Regions from separate parts of the Streptomyces sp. NBC_00385 genome, predicted to be linked through region 3. Evidence: riboswitches for the same ligand, from Rfam matches in the RefSeq annotation. Region 3 holds a riboswitch; each other region holds the start of a gene.
The links. Region 3 has a riboswitch for cyclic di-AMP ahead of OG959_RS35490 (transglycosylase SLT domain-containing protein). Riboswitches for the same ligand answer to the same signal wherever they lie in the genome.

Region 1 (4,270 bases), 4.0 Mb from region 3:
CTGCGCGTTCCGGGGCCTGCTCGCACGGGCAGCCCACCGGTCCGGGGGATGCAGCAGTTACCTTGCGGCAGAACACGTGTTCCTTGCAACACCTTCTCGTTTTCGACACGTTGACGGGCCGGTGAAGTCCCTCCACGGGAGGCGGGCTGTCCTCTGCTGCCGGTGTGCGCCGTCAAGGCGGCCACGGGGATGGTTTGTTCGGGTTCGCCGACGTGGATTCGCCCTCCAAGCCGTGTGGTTGGGGGAACGGGTGCCGAATGCGGGTAGGGGTGCACAGGGCGGGCCTGAGGGCGGCCGACAGGTCCGATCAGGGTCCGATCAGCAGGTCCGGGGCGGGTCGGGCTGTGGGCCAGGGCTGTGGGCCCGGGCGTCGCCCGTGGGGGTGCGCGCGCCGGGGTGTACGCCGGGTGGTCATGAGGGTGGTCATGAGTGCCTCGAACATGCCGTAGAGTTGTGTTTACCGACGCGGGGTGGAGCAGCTCGGTAGCTCGCTGGGCTCATAACCCAGAGGTCGCAGGTTCAAATCCTGTCCCCGCTACTGAAGAATCAGGCCCGGCATGCATACAGCGTGCCGGGCCTGATTCGTTTGTACGGCGTGGGCCCCTGGCCCGTCGGTCCGTGGCCCGCCGGGTTGGCCGGTGCGGGGTCGTATCGCGTTCGCGTACCCCCATTGGCCGACGAGGAGTCGCCCCGCGACCCTGCTCCGGGAAGCCTGGGGGTGGTGCGCGGTACCGTCCGCGGCCGTGGACACACCGGGCAGGAGAGCAGTAGGTGGGGAAGCGGGAGAAGCGGCGGACGAGGCGGGCCGGGGGTGTGCGGACCCGCCGGTTCGTCAGGTTGCTGCCCACGCTGATGATCGTCGGGGGCGTGCTGTTCGACGGTCTCACCCCGCCCGTGTTCACCGCCATTCCGTTGTTCGCGGCGGCCCCGCTGATCGCCGCGCCGTTCTTCTCGCTGGCCAGCACGGTCCGTACCGGCGTCGCCGCGCTGCTGGCCGTCGCCGTGCTGCGGCTGTCCAGCGGCACCCTGCTGCAGGTCGTGCCCTCCATCGAACTGCTCACCGTCCTCACCGTCTCCGTCCTGGCTGTCGTGATCAACGGGGTCGTGCGGCGCAGCAACGAGCAGCTTGCCTCCGCCCGCGTCATCGCGGAGACGGCCATGCGGGCGGTGCTGCCGACACCGTCGGACCGGATCGGCGGGCTTCAGGTGGCCGCGCGGTACGAGGCGGCGCAGGCGGACGAGTTCGTCGGCGGCGACCTGTTCTCTGTGGCGGACAGCCCGCAGGGGGTGCGGCTGGTGGTCGGGGACGTGCGCGGCAAGGGGCTGGATGCCGTGGAGGCGGTGGCGGTGGTCATCGGGGCCTTCCGGGAGGCGGCCGAGCAGGAGGAGACGCTGGAGGGCGTCGCGCTGCGGCTGGAGCGCGCGCTGGCGCGGGAGTCGGACCGGCGTGGTGGCCTGGACGCGTTCGAGGGGTTCATCACCGCCGTGCTCGCCGAGGTCCCGCCGGGGTCGGGCCTGGTGCGGATCGTCAACCGCGGTCACCCCGAGCCTCTGCTGCTGCACACGGACGGGGAGCTGGAGGTGCTCGGTCCGTCGGTGCCGGCGCTGCCGCTGGGGATGGACCTGGGGGTGTGGCCGGACCGGGCCGACGAGTGGGACCTGCCGGCCGGGGCGACGCTCCTCCTCTATACGGACGGCCTCTCCGAGGCCCGTAACGTCGAAGGCGTCTTCTACGACCCTGCCGAGCGGCTGCGGGGACGGATCTTCCCGGGGCCCGAGGAGCTCCTCTCCGCACTGACCGATGACGTGCGGCTGCACACGGGGGGCGAGTCGACGGACGACATGGCGCTGCTCGCGGTCGTGCGGCCCGCCGAGGGGCAGCCCGACCGGCGCAGGACCGTGAAGATCGTCGGTCTGGGCGACGGCGGCGGCTGAGCCGGGTCCCCGCGGTCAAGGTGCGGTGGGAGCAGTGGACGGCGATGCCACCGTCCGTAACCGAAGGGCACCCCTCCGCATAACATTTGACGCAACGTCAGAAACCGGGTGATGACCGAGGGGCGATCAACTCGCCCGATTGCACCCGGTTGTGTCCCGTAAAGTCCAGGCCAAGGACGTGAACGATCAGTGGGAACGGCTTGGAATCGGACCCCGGTGTCTATTAACGTTCGATAACGCAGCGCGGTTGTCCCAGCCGCCGTCAGTGGCGGCACCGTGCGCGAGCGCCGAATTCCGCAAGGGAACCGGGGAACCACCTACATGGGGTGAATCGGGCATCTCTGTCTTGTTTGTGAGACGGAGGAACCCGTAGGAGACCTTCCTGCTCCGAACCCGTCAGCTAACCCGGTAGGCGAGAAGGAAGGAAAGGAGTGCGCCCCCGTGGCGTCCAACAAGCCTGCCCCCGAAGCTCCCTCTCGGTTCCGGTCCGAGCACGGCGATGACTTCGCCACCCGGCCCGCCACCGCATTCGGTACGGAGTGCGGGGCCGACTACGCGACCGATTACGGGACCGATCGGGGCAGCGACTTCGGAAACGACTTCCGCACCGACGAGGCCGGGCCCGACAGGACCTGGGAGGAATGGAACCCCACCGAGGAGTCCATCCGTCCCGTGCGCGGCAAGCACCGCGTCGCCAAGCAGCGCAATGGTCTGGCCCGCAGCTCCACCGTCCTCGGTGTCGGCGTCATCGCGGCCGTCGGTGCGGGTGGCATGGCCACCGCCCAGAGCAAGCCGCCGGTCTCCATCTCTCTTCCCGATTCCATCTCGGACAATCTCCCCGACGCCAAGTCCCTCCCGGGCGTCGGCGCACTGTTCTCGGGAGAGTCGGAGTCCGCTGCGGAGAAGGCTGCGGCCGAGACCGCTTCCGCGCCGCTGACGACCGCCGGTATCACCACCGCCGAGGCCGAGCAGGGAACCACGGACGCCGGTGAGGCACTCCGCGCCCGCATCCTCCAGCAGGCCGAGCAGCAGCAGGACGCCGCCGACGCCGAGGTCAAGGCGGCCGCGGAGAAGGCGGCCGCCGAGAAGGCCGCCGCCGAGGCGAAGAAGCAGCAGGACGCGGCCGAGGCCAAGATCGCCGCCGAGAAGAAGAAGGCGGCGGAGGAGGCTGCGAAGAAGGCGGAGGCGCTGCGGCTCGCCAAGCTCGCCGCCAGCTACGCCATCCCCACCTCCTCGTACACGATCACCTCGACCTTCGGTGAGGCCGGATCGATGTGGTCCTCCGGCTACCACACGGGCCTCGACTTCGCGGCGCCGACCGGTACCCCGATCAAGGCCATCCACACCGGCACGGTCAAGTCGGCCGGCTACTCCGGTTCCTACGGCTACCGCACGGTCCTGGAGTTGGAGGACGGCACGGAGCTGTGGTTCTGCCACCAGTCCTCGATCGACGTCAGCATCGGCCAGAAGGTCACGACGGGCGACACCATCGGACGCGTCGGCGCGACCGGCAACGTGACGGGCCCGCACCTCCACCTGGAGGTCCACACCCCGGACGGCACCGGCATCGACCCGATGGCCTGGCTGCAGGCCCGGGGCCTGACGGTCTGAGACCGCTTCCTGCGGAACGGTCCGAGGGGACCGTTTCCCCGGGACGGTCCGAGGGGGCCGCTTTCGGAGGACGGTCCGAGGGGACCGTTTCCTCAGGACGGTCCGAGACCGCCCCCTTCACGCCGGTTCTCCGGCCACGAAACCCCGGCAGCCCTGACGCTCACCCCCCGACGTCAGGGCTGCCGGTCTGTCCCCGCCACTTCCACATCCGCTGCCGGTCTGTCTCCGTCACTTCCGCATCCCCGCGTCCACCGGTTCAGATGTACAGGCCACGGAATAGCGGAGCCCGTGGAGGTGGTTGTTCCACCCATGACTTCTCTCCGCAAGCTCGGTTCCTCCAGCCTCCAGGTCTTCCCGCTCGCCCTCGGGGGCAACGTCTTCGGCTGGACCGCCGACGAGGCGCAGTCCTTCGCGGTGCTCGACGCGTACGCGGCGGCCGGCGGCAACTTCATCGACACCGCCGACGCCTACTCGGCCTGGGTCCCCGGCAACGAGGGCGGCGAGTCGGAGACCCTCATCGGCAAGTGGCTCGCCGCACGCGGCAACCGCTCCGACATCGTCGTGGCCACCAAGGTCGGCTCACACCCTGCCTACAAGGGGCTCTCCGCCACCACCATCAAGGCGGCTGTCGAGGAGTCGCTGCGCCGGCTCGGCACCGACCACATCGATCTCTACTACACGCACTTCGACGACGAGACGGTCCCGGTCGAGGAGATCATCACCG
Region 2 (4,270 bases), 6.3 Mb from region 3:
TGCTCGGACTCGGCGCGCAGGGCGGCGAGGAGATCGTCCTCGCGTCCGAGGCCGACAACGCCGAAGCCGCTCTGGACCGTCTGTCCAAGCTGGTCGCCGAGGGGCTCGACGAGCTTCCGGAGACCGTCTGACCCCGACGGGCCATGACCGCGGGAATTCCCGCGAAAGAGCCGCGACACCCCCGACCGGGTGCCGCGGCTCTTTCGTTCAGCGCCCTCGTTCAGCGCTTTCGTTCAGGCAAAAGTCGCGGGTCGCCGAATGGCTCGGCGGGGGCGAATTGGGCAGCAGAAAGAAAGCCCCTCGAAATGCCCACTCTTTGTATACGGCGCACTTGTTAATGACGGCCGCTCGGGGTGTTTACGGCATGTTGCGAAGTCCTCACCCGGCCGGTCCGGGCCACGGCGGACTCCGTCCGGCCGGGGCTGCGCAGCCGGTACGCGCCGGCGGCCCGCTCGGCGTGCTGGGCGGTCAGCGCCCGTGCCCTCTCCGCGTCCCCTCGTGCCACGGCGTCCACGATGGCTCCGTGCTCGGCCCAGGAATCGGCCGGACGGGCCGGGGAATCGATCGCGTACATCCAGGTGGTCTTGTGCCGTAGCTGGGTGAGCAGCGCGATCAGGCCGGGGCTGCCGGAGGCCTGCGCGAGCGTCTCGTGGAACCAGCCGCCCAGGGAGCGCAGGTCCTCGCCCTCGCCCCGCCGGGCGCGCTCCTGGCCGAGCCTGACCAGGCCGCGCAGCACCTTGAGGTGCGCGTCCGAGCGGCGGTGGGCGGCGCGGGCCGCACCGAGCGGCTCCAGCAGCATCCGGACCTCCAGGAGGTCGGCGGCCTCCTGCTCGGTGGGCTCGGCCACGCAGGCTCCGGCGTGCCTGCGGGTGACCACGAACCCTTCGGACTCCAGGGTGCGCAGCGCTTCCCGTACCGGCACCCGGGAGACCCCGTAACGCCGTGCGAGCACCTCCTCGGTGAGTCGGCTGCCGCGTTCGAAGACACCTGAGACGATGTCTTCACGGATTGCCGTGCATACCGAATGCGCCGGAATGCGCATGTCCGAACCTCCGCCTTAATCCCCGCGAAACGCGGCCGATCGACGCCTGTCCTGCGACTCTATTGCAATGCGGTCGCATTTCCGACGGCGGGTGGAAATTCATGAATATCTTTTGGTCACCGGGCCGTTCCGGAACGACCACCGCGGACCGCCGCGGCACGGGACACGGCGAAGGCCCCGGCGTGGTGCCGGGGCCTTGAGCGAGGGGTCGTCGGCCGGTCAGACGGAGACGCCGTGGGCGCGCAGGTAGGCGACCGGGTCCATGTCGGAGCCGTACGAGGGCGTGGTGCGGGCCTCGAAGTGGAGGTGCGGGCCGGTCGAGTTGCCGGTGGAGCCGGAGAGGCCGATCTGCTGGCCGGCACCGACGCTCTGGCCGACGGACACGCCGATCGAGGAGAGGTGGCCGTACTGGGTGTACGTGCCGTCCGTCATCCGCAGCACGATGTTGTTGCCGTACGCCCCGCCCCAGCCGGCCTCGACGACCGTACCGGCGCCGACGGCGACGACGGAGCTGCCGGAAGCGGCGTGGAAGTCGATGCCGGAGTGGCTGCCGGAGGACCACATGGAGCCGCTGGACTTGTAGCCGGTGCTCACGTACGAACCGGCGACGGGGAGCTGGAAGGAGCCGAGCCGGGTGCGCTCGGCGGAACGGGCGGCGCGGGCGGCGCTCTCGCGGGCCTTCTCGGCCCGGGCGGCCTTCGCCTTCGCGGCGGCCTCGGCCTTCGCGGCAGCCTTGGCTTCGGCCTTCTTCCTGGCCTCGGCCTTCTTCTTCGCGGCGGCGTTGGCTGCCTCGGCCTTCTTCTCGGCGACGTCGGCCTGGTGCTGCTGCGCGTCCGCCTGGGCGTCGATCCGCTCGGCGAGGACGTTCTCGATGGCGATGACCTGGGTGAGGCCGGTGTCGCCGGCGGCGGGGGCCCCGGTGTCCGCGGCGAGGGCCGGGGAGGCCAGTCCTCCGATGACGCCGGTGGTGGCCAGGGTCGCGATGCCGACGGCCTTCGCGCCGCTGCGCGTCAGACGGCCCGGGGCACGATGCTTCCCGGTGGCACGGGTGAACGCCATGAAGTGGCTGGTCCTTTCCTTCCTTCTCGCCTACCGGGTTAGCTGACGGGTTCGGAGCAGGAAGGTCTCCTACGGATCACCGGTTCCCTGCGGGACACGGCCACCCGATTCACCCCAGGGACTGCGTGGGTCCCCGGCTCCCCAGGCTCGCGCCTGACGGGGACTCGGCGATGACTGCCCGGTATGTCACGGATGCGGCATACGAGTGGCGGACAGCGGAGCCGACGCTAAGCGGGGGCACTTCCCGTCACCAAACGGACAGGCCGTTTTGTAGCGCATCCCACAGGGCAGACAGGCAGCCTCTCCACCAAAGCGGACAAAAGGAAGGTCCCGGCGGAGACCGCTCCGCCGGGACCTTGCGTCACTCTTCCGTTCGCCCTGGTACGGGGCGAGATGACCGGTGTGCTCAGCCGGTCACGACCGACACCTCACCGATGCCGAGGGCCCGGACCGGGTCGGCGATCTGTGCGGCGTCCCCGACGAGAACCGTGACCAGCCGGTCCTCCGGGAAGGCGTTGACCACGGCCGCCGTCGCCTCCACCGTGCCGGTGTCGGCGAGGCGCGCGTAGAGCTGCGCCTGGTAGTCGTCCGGGAGATGCTGCTCGACCTGGTCGGCGAGGGTACCGGCGACGGAGGCCGCCATCTCGAACTTCAGCGGGGCGACGCCCACGAGGTTCTGCACGGCCGTCTCGCGCTCGGCGTCCGTCAGCCCTTCGGCCGCCAGGGTCCGCAGGACCTTCCACAGGTCCTCCAGCGCCGGGCCGGTGGACTCGGTGTCCACGGAACCGCTGATGGCGAGCATGGCGGCGCCCGTGGCCCCGGAGGCGGAGTCCGGAGCCGTCGAGCGCAGCACCTGGGCGAAGGCCCGCACGCCGTAGGTGTAGCCCTTCTCCTCGCGCAGCACCCGGTCGAGCCGGGAGGTGAGCGTGCCGCCCAGGCAGTAGGTGCCGAGCACCTGGGCCGCCCAGACGCTGTCGTGCCGGTCGGCGCCGATCCGGCCGATCAGCAACTGCGTCTGCACCGCGCCGGGACGGTCCACGATCACCACACGGCCCGCGTCGTCGGCGGTGATCGGCGGGACGGGGCGCGGCTCCGCGGTGTTGCCCGACCAGTCACCGACGGTGTCGGCGAGCAGCGCGTCCAGGTCGATTCCGGTCAGGTCGCCCACGACCACGGCGGTCGCGGTGGACGGGCGGATGTGTGCGTCGTAGAAGGCGCGCACGGCCGCGGAGTCGATCCGGGCCACGGTCTCCTCGGTGCCCTGGCGCGGACGCGACATACGGGCCGTGGCCGGGAACAGCTCCTTGGAGAGCTGCTTGGCGGCACGCCGGGCCGGGTTGGCCTGCTCGTGCGGGATCTCGTCCAGCCGGTTGCCCACGAGACGCTCGATCTCGCTGTCGGCGAAGGCCGGAGCCCGCAGCGCCTCGGCGACGAGGCCGAGCGCCTTGGCCAGCCGGGAGGCCGGAACCTCCAGGGAGACCCGGACGCCGGGATGGTCGGCGTGGGCGTCCAGCGTGGCGCCGCACCGCTCCAGCTCGGCGGCGAACTCCTCGGCGCTCTGCTTGTCGGTGCCCTCGGACAGGGCGCGGGACATGATCGTGGCGACCCCGTCCAGCCCTTCGGGCTCGGCGTCCAGGGGGGCGTCGAGGAAGATCTCGACGGCGACGACCTGCTGGCCGGGACGGTGGCAGCGCAGGACCGTGAGGCCGTTGGGCAGGGAGCCGCGCTCGGGCGCGGGGAAGGCCCAGGGCCTGGCCACGCCGGGGGCGGGCTGCGGGTGGTACTCCATCGAAACTCCAGTCGCGGCAGCGTCGGTCACTTGTCCGCTCCTTCGTGCGCGTCGGTGTCGGTCGCGGCGGCATCCGCCTCTTCGGCGGCTTCGGCGGGCTCGACCGGCTCGTACACCAGCACCGCCCGGTTGTCGGGCCGCAGCTGGGCCCTGGCGGCCGCCTTGACCTCCTCGGCGGTCACGTCGAGCACCCGGTGCACGGCGGTCAGGGCGAGCTGCGGGTCACCGAACAGCACGGCGAACCGGCACAGTTCGTCGGCGCGGCCCGCGACGGTACCGAGGCGGTCCAGCCACTCGCGCTCCAACTGCGCCTGAGCGCGCTCCATCTCCTCGGGCGTGGGGCCTTCCTCGGCGAACCGGGCCAGCTCCTCGTCGACCGC
Region 3 (4,270 bases):
GTGGTCGTAGCGGAGGCCCTGGACCTCGCCGAGGAGCAGCGCGGACCAGCCGTGTCCCGGCTCCTCGCCGACGGTGACGCCGGAGATGACGAGGTCGGCGAGACCGTTCCCGTCGTAGTCGCCGGTGGTCAGGGCGCGGGGCGCGATCTCGCGCCCGGGGGTGCCGGGGACGTGGCTGCTGCTCGACGTGGCGTTCCGGCGGGTTCCCGGGGCGTACTGGAACAGGGTGAAGTCGGCGCGGTCGGTCACGGCCAGCTGGTCGCCGGGTATGTCGGGGCTGAAGTGCGCGGCGGCGAGTGCGCTGCCGAACCCGGCGCCGACGGCGGGTTCTCCGGCCTGCAGCCAGTCGCTGCCCGATCCGGAGAGCCCCTGCGCGGAGCCCCACAGGACGACGATGCCGCCCGCGTCGGTCACCGGTTCGACGTTCTCGCCGGGGAGGCCCACGACGGCGTCGTCGTACCCGTCCCCGTCCAGGTCGCCCGTGGTCAGGGCGGCGCCGAACCCGTCCCCGGCCTCGGCGCCGCCCGGTACCCCGGTGGTGTTCTGGCTGAGGAGGGCGCCCCGGGCGGTGTCGATGCCGCCCGGCCCGCCGTACTGCACGGTGACGTAGCCGGCGCCCTTCTTGCCGCCGATGGTCCCGCCGGGCGCGCCGATGAGCACGTCCTCGTAGCCGTCACCGTTGAAGTCGGTGTGATGGTCGTCCGCGTGCGTTCCGCCGGGAGTGCCGGCAGCGGCAAAGGGCGCGGCGGCGGCGGCTCCTGCCATCAGGAGGAATGAGGCCGCGACAACGGCGGCCGGTCGGTAGGTGCGCACGAGCGGCTCCTCGGTTCAAGGATGACCGGGCGGGACCGGGGGGATGCCGGGAAGAGCCCGTTAGCCTCCTGGCGCCCTGTTGGACCGGCTCTGCGGCACAAGGGTTGTACGGCATCGCGAAAGGGGTGGAAGAGAGCTGTCCAGCTCTCTTCCACCCCTTTTCACGGCTCGGCGCGAGGGCGGTACCTCAGTGGATCAGTAGGCCCCGAAGACGTTGTCGATCGAGCCGTACGTCGCGGCGGCGTAGTTGCACGCGGCGGTGATGTTGGCGACGGGGTCCAGGATGTCCAGCGAGGTGCCGGGCACGTGGTAGGCGTCGAACGTGGGCTGGATGACCTGGAGCAGGCCCTTGGACGGGGTGCCGGCGACGGCGTTCGAGTCCCAGTTGTTGACGATCTGCGGGTTGCCCGAGGACTCGCGCAGGATGTTGCGGTGAATGCTGTCGTAGCTGCCGGGGATCCCGTGCTCGGCCATGACGGCGAGGGACTCCTTGATCCAGCCGTCGAGGTCGTCGGTGTACGCCGTCGCGCTCTGCGCGGGGGCGGTCTCGACGGTCTCGGCGGTCTGCTCGGCGACGGGGGTCGCCGTCCGCTGGGATCGGTCGGCGCGGTCGGTGCTCTCGGCACGGTCGGCCGACGGCTGCGCGGCGCTGCCGGAGGTGTTCTCCGACTTGAATTCGGACTTGGTCGCGGCCTTGGGGGCGGTGGCCGTGGACTTGGCGCCGATGGTCAGCTTCAGGCCCGGGTGAATCAGGTCGGGGTTGCCGCCGACCACGCTCCGGTTGTCCTTGTAGAGCTGCGCCCAGCCGCCGTCGAGGGAATGCCCGCGGGCGATCTTGGAAAGCGAATCGCCGGAGACCACGGAATAGGTGGTGGACTTGGCCTGCTGTACGGCAATTCCCTTGCCGGCAACGGAAACCGGGGCTGCGGCCTTTTCCGCGACGACCGACTGGACCGGTGCGGCGGAAGCCGATCCGGCAGCGATCAGGGGGAGCGCGAGAACCGCGCCGCCCGCACTCACGGCAATGAGACCGCGGGTCAGGGGGGTGGACTTGGAACGACGGTGCTGACCCTTGATGGGCATGGCGCTTTTCCTCTCCGCCGCCTGCGAGGTGAGCTGTCGGGTTCGGACTGGAGATGTCCGGCCGCACATGGCGACTTCACCCCTAGCCGCTCCGGATTCCCGGAACGGCGGCAAACCTGGGTCCCCCGCTCCTGCCGCACGTGAGTGGTCGGGTTACCGGACGGCGGCAGGATTCGGCGTTCCATCCGGATTGACGGTGACCGTAAGCGAGAAAGACCGGGCGAAACAAGCCCGGAATTCCTGATCACAATTGATCCGCAAGATCAATAAAAGGAAATGTGCGACGCCCGTCACATCCGGGCGGGTCAACTTTCTTGGGGCGTCAGGGAACCGAAGCGTCTGGTTCCGCGTCAGGAGCGGGAAACGTGACGCTGACCACTGCGCCCGAAAAGGGTGATTTGCCCTCCGTCGGAGAGTCACACCCCCGGAAACATGACCACGGTGGTCATTCTTGACCATTCCGACGAATCGGTGAATTAGGACATCAGGGGGCGGGGGTCGGCTGCACGGCGACGCCGGCACGGCTGCGCGGCACCACGACCGGTGAGCCGTCGCCCGGGGCCGCGAGTATGTCCGCGTCGAGCGCGTACAACTCCTTCACCAGCGCTTCGTCGACCGTCTCCCGGGGTGCGCCCGTGGCGATGACGCGGCCGCCCTTCATGGCGACGAGCAGGTCGGCGTAGCGGGCCGCGGCGGCGAGGTCGTGCTGGACCATGACGACGGTGCGGCCGGTGGCCGCGACCTCGCGGACGAGTTCCAGGACCTCGACGGCATGCCCGAGGTCGAGGGCACTCGTCGGTTCGTCGAGCAGGACGACCGGGGTCTGCTGGGCCAGCACCATCGCGAGCCAGCAGCGCTGGCGCTGCCCGCCGGACAGCCGGTCGATGCGCTCCCCGGCCAGCGCGGTGGTCCCGGTGGCGTCGAGTGCCTCGCGTACCGCCCGCTCGTCCTCGCGCGACCACTGGCGCAGCAGCCCCTGATGCGGGCTGCGGCCGTAGCGCACCAGCCCGGCCACCGTGACCGCTTCGGGGGCGCGTGGTGACTGCGGCAGCAGCGCGACATGGTGGGCGGCCCTGCGTCGGCCGGTCTCCCAGATGTCCGTGCCGCCGATGAGGACCGTGCCGGACTCGGGGCGGTGGAGCCGGGCGACGGTCCGCAGCAGGGTCGACTTCCCGCAGCCGTTGGGTCCCACGATCGCGACGACCTGCCCGGCGGGGACAGTGAGGTCGACGTTCTCGACGACGGGTCGGCCCGGATATCCGGCGTGCAGGCCACGGACTTCGAGGCCCGCCTTCGTACCGGTCGGATTCTCGGTCATGTGCGGCTCACGCCTTTCCGGCGGCCGGGTCTGGCCGCAGCAGTACCCACAGGAGGAAGGGACCGCCCAGGACGCTGGTGACGACCCCGACGGGCAGTTCGACCGGCGCGGCGACACGTCCGATCGCATCGGCCGCGGCGATCAGCGCGGCTCCGGTCAGCGCCGAGGCGGTGACCGGGACGCGGGTGGGACCGGTCAGCCGCTGAGCGAGGATCGGCGCCGCCAGCGCGACGAAGGCGATGGGGCCGCCGACGCCGACCGCCGTGCCCGCCAGCAGGACGGCGAGGACGAGTGCGACGGTGCGGACCCGTCGCAGGTCGACGCCGAGGGAGCTCGCCACCTCGTCGCCGAAGCGCAGCAGTTGCAGCCGGTGCCCGGCGGCCAGCGAGAGCGGGACGAGGAACAGCAGGACCACCGCCAACGGCATCCCGGCGTCCCAGTCGCGTCCGTTGAGGCTGCCCACGGCCCAGAGGAACACGCCGCCCGCCGTGTTGTCGTTCTCGCGCGACATGATCAGGTCGCTGACCGCGCCGATGAAGGTGGAGATGCCGATCCCGGTCACCAGCAGCCGGTATCCGGCGCTCCCCGCTCCTCCCGCGCACAGGACGACGAGGACGGCGGCGGCCACGGCTCCGATCGGGCCGAGCCACCAGTTGCCGACCATGCCGGTGGCGGATCCCGCGGCCGCGGCGACCACGGCAGCGGTGGCGCCGTCGTTGACCCCGACCAGGTCGGGTGTGGCCAGCCGGTTGCCGGCCAGGGTCTGGGTGAGACAGCCCGCGATGCCGAGGGCGGCACCGACCAGCAGACCGGTGAAGACCCGGGGAAGCCGGAAGTCGCGCACGATCATGACGGTTCCGGCATCGCCGGTTCCGAGGAGTCCCGAAAGGGTCTGCGAGAGGGTCATTCCGGTCGAACTCGCCATCACCGCCAGGGTGATGAGGAGGACCAGCAGCGGAAGGAGCAGCGCGGCGGCGAGCGCGCTGCGCCTCGGGAGGAGCCAGGAGAGCGTCCCCGTGCGGAGCACGACGCTGTCGGGCGGGGTCACGTCCGCCG

Region 1: another riboswitch for cyclic di-AMP. It lies ahead of OG959_RS17640 (M23 family metallopeptidase); the one in region 3 lies ahead of OG959_RS35490 (transglycosylase SLT domain-containing protein).
Region 2: another riboswitch for cyclic di-AMP. It lies ahead of OG959_RS07555 (M23 family metallopeptidase); the one in region 3 lies ahead of OG959_RS35490 (transglycosylase SLT domain-containing protein).

What each region holds. Positions count from the first base shown of each region.
Region 1 is NZ_CP107951.1:4,002,606-4,006,875, reverse strand. Features, by position in the region: tRNA gene OG959_RS17650 (tRNA-Met) at 465-538, shown strand; gene OG959_RS17645 (PP2C family protein-serine/threonine phosphatase) at 772-1,935, shown strand; cyclic di-AMP (ydaO/yuaA leader) riboswitch at 2,211-2,365, shown strand; gene OG959_RS17640 (M23 family metallopeptidase) at 2,377-3,546, shown strand; gene OG959_RS17635 (aldo/keto reductase) at 3,856-4,270, shown strand, end outside.
Region 2 is NZ_CP107951.1:1,733,094-1,737,363, forward strand. Features, by position in the region: gene OG959_RS07545 (HPr family phosphocarrier protein) at 1-131, shown strand, start outside; gene OG959_RS07550 (GntR family transcriptional regulator) at 335-1,042, opposite strand; gene OG959_RS07555 (M23 family metallopeptidase) at 1,262-2,101, opposite strand; cyclic di-AMP (ydaO/yuaA leader) riboswitch at 2,115-2,281, opposite strand; gene OG959_RS07560 (M16 family metallopeptidase) at 2,508-3,890, opposite strand; gene OG959_RS07565 (M16 family metallopeptidase) at 3,917-4,270, opposite strand, start outside.
Region 3 is NZ_CP107951.1:7,991,075-7,995,344, reverse strand. Features, by position in the region: gene OG959_RS35495 (esterase) at 1-813, opposite strand, end outside; gene OG959_RS35490 (transglycosylase SLT domain-containing protein) at 1,009-1,896, opposite strand; cyclic di-AMP (ydaO/yuaA leader) riboswitch at 1,900-2,085, opposite strand; gene OG959_RS35485 (ABC transporter ATP-binding protein) at 2,381-3,214, opposite strand; gene OG959_RS35480 (FecCD family ABC transporter permease) at 3,222-4,270, opposite strand, start outside.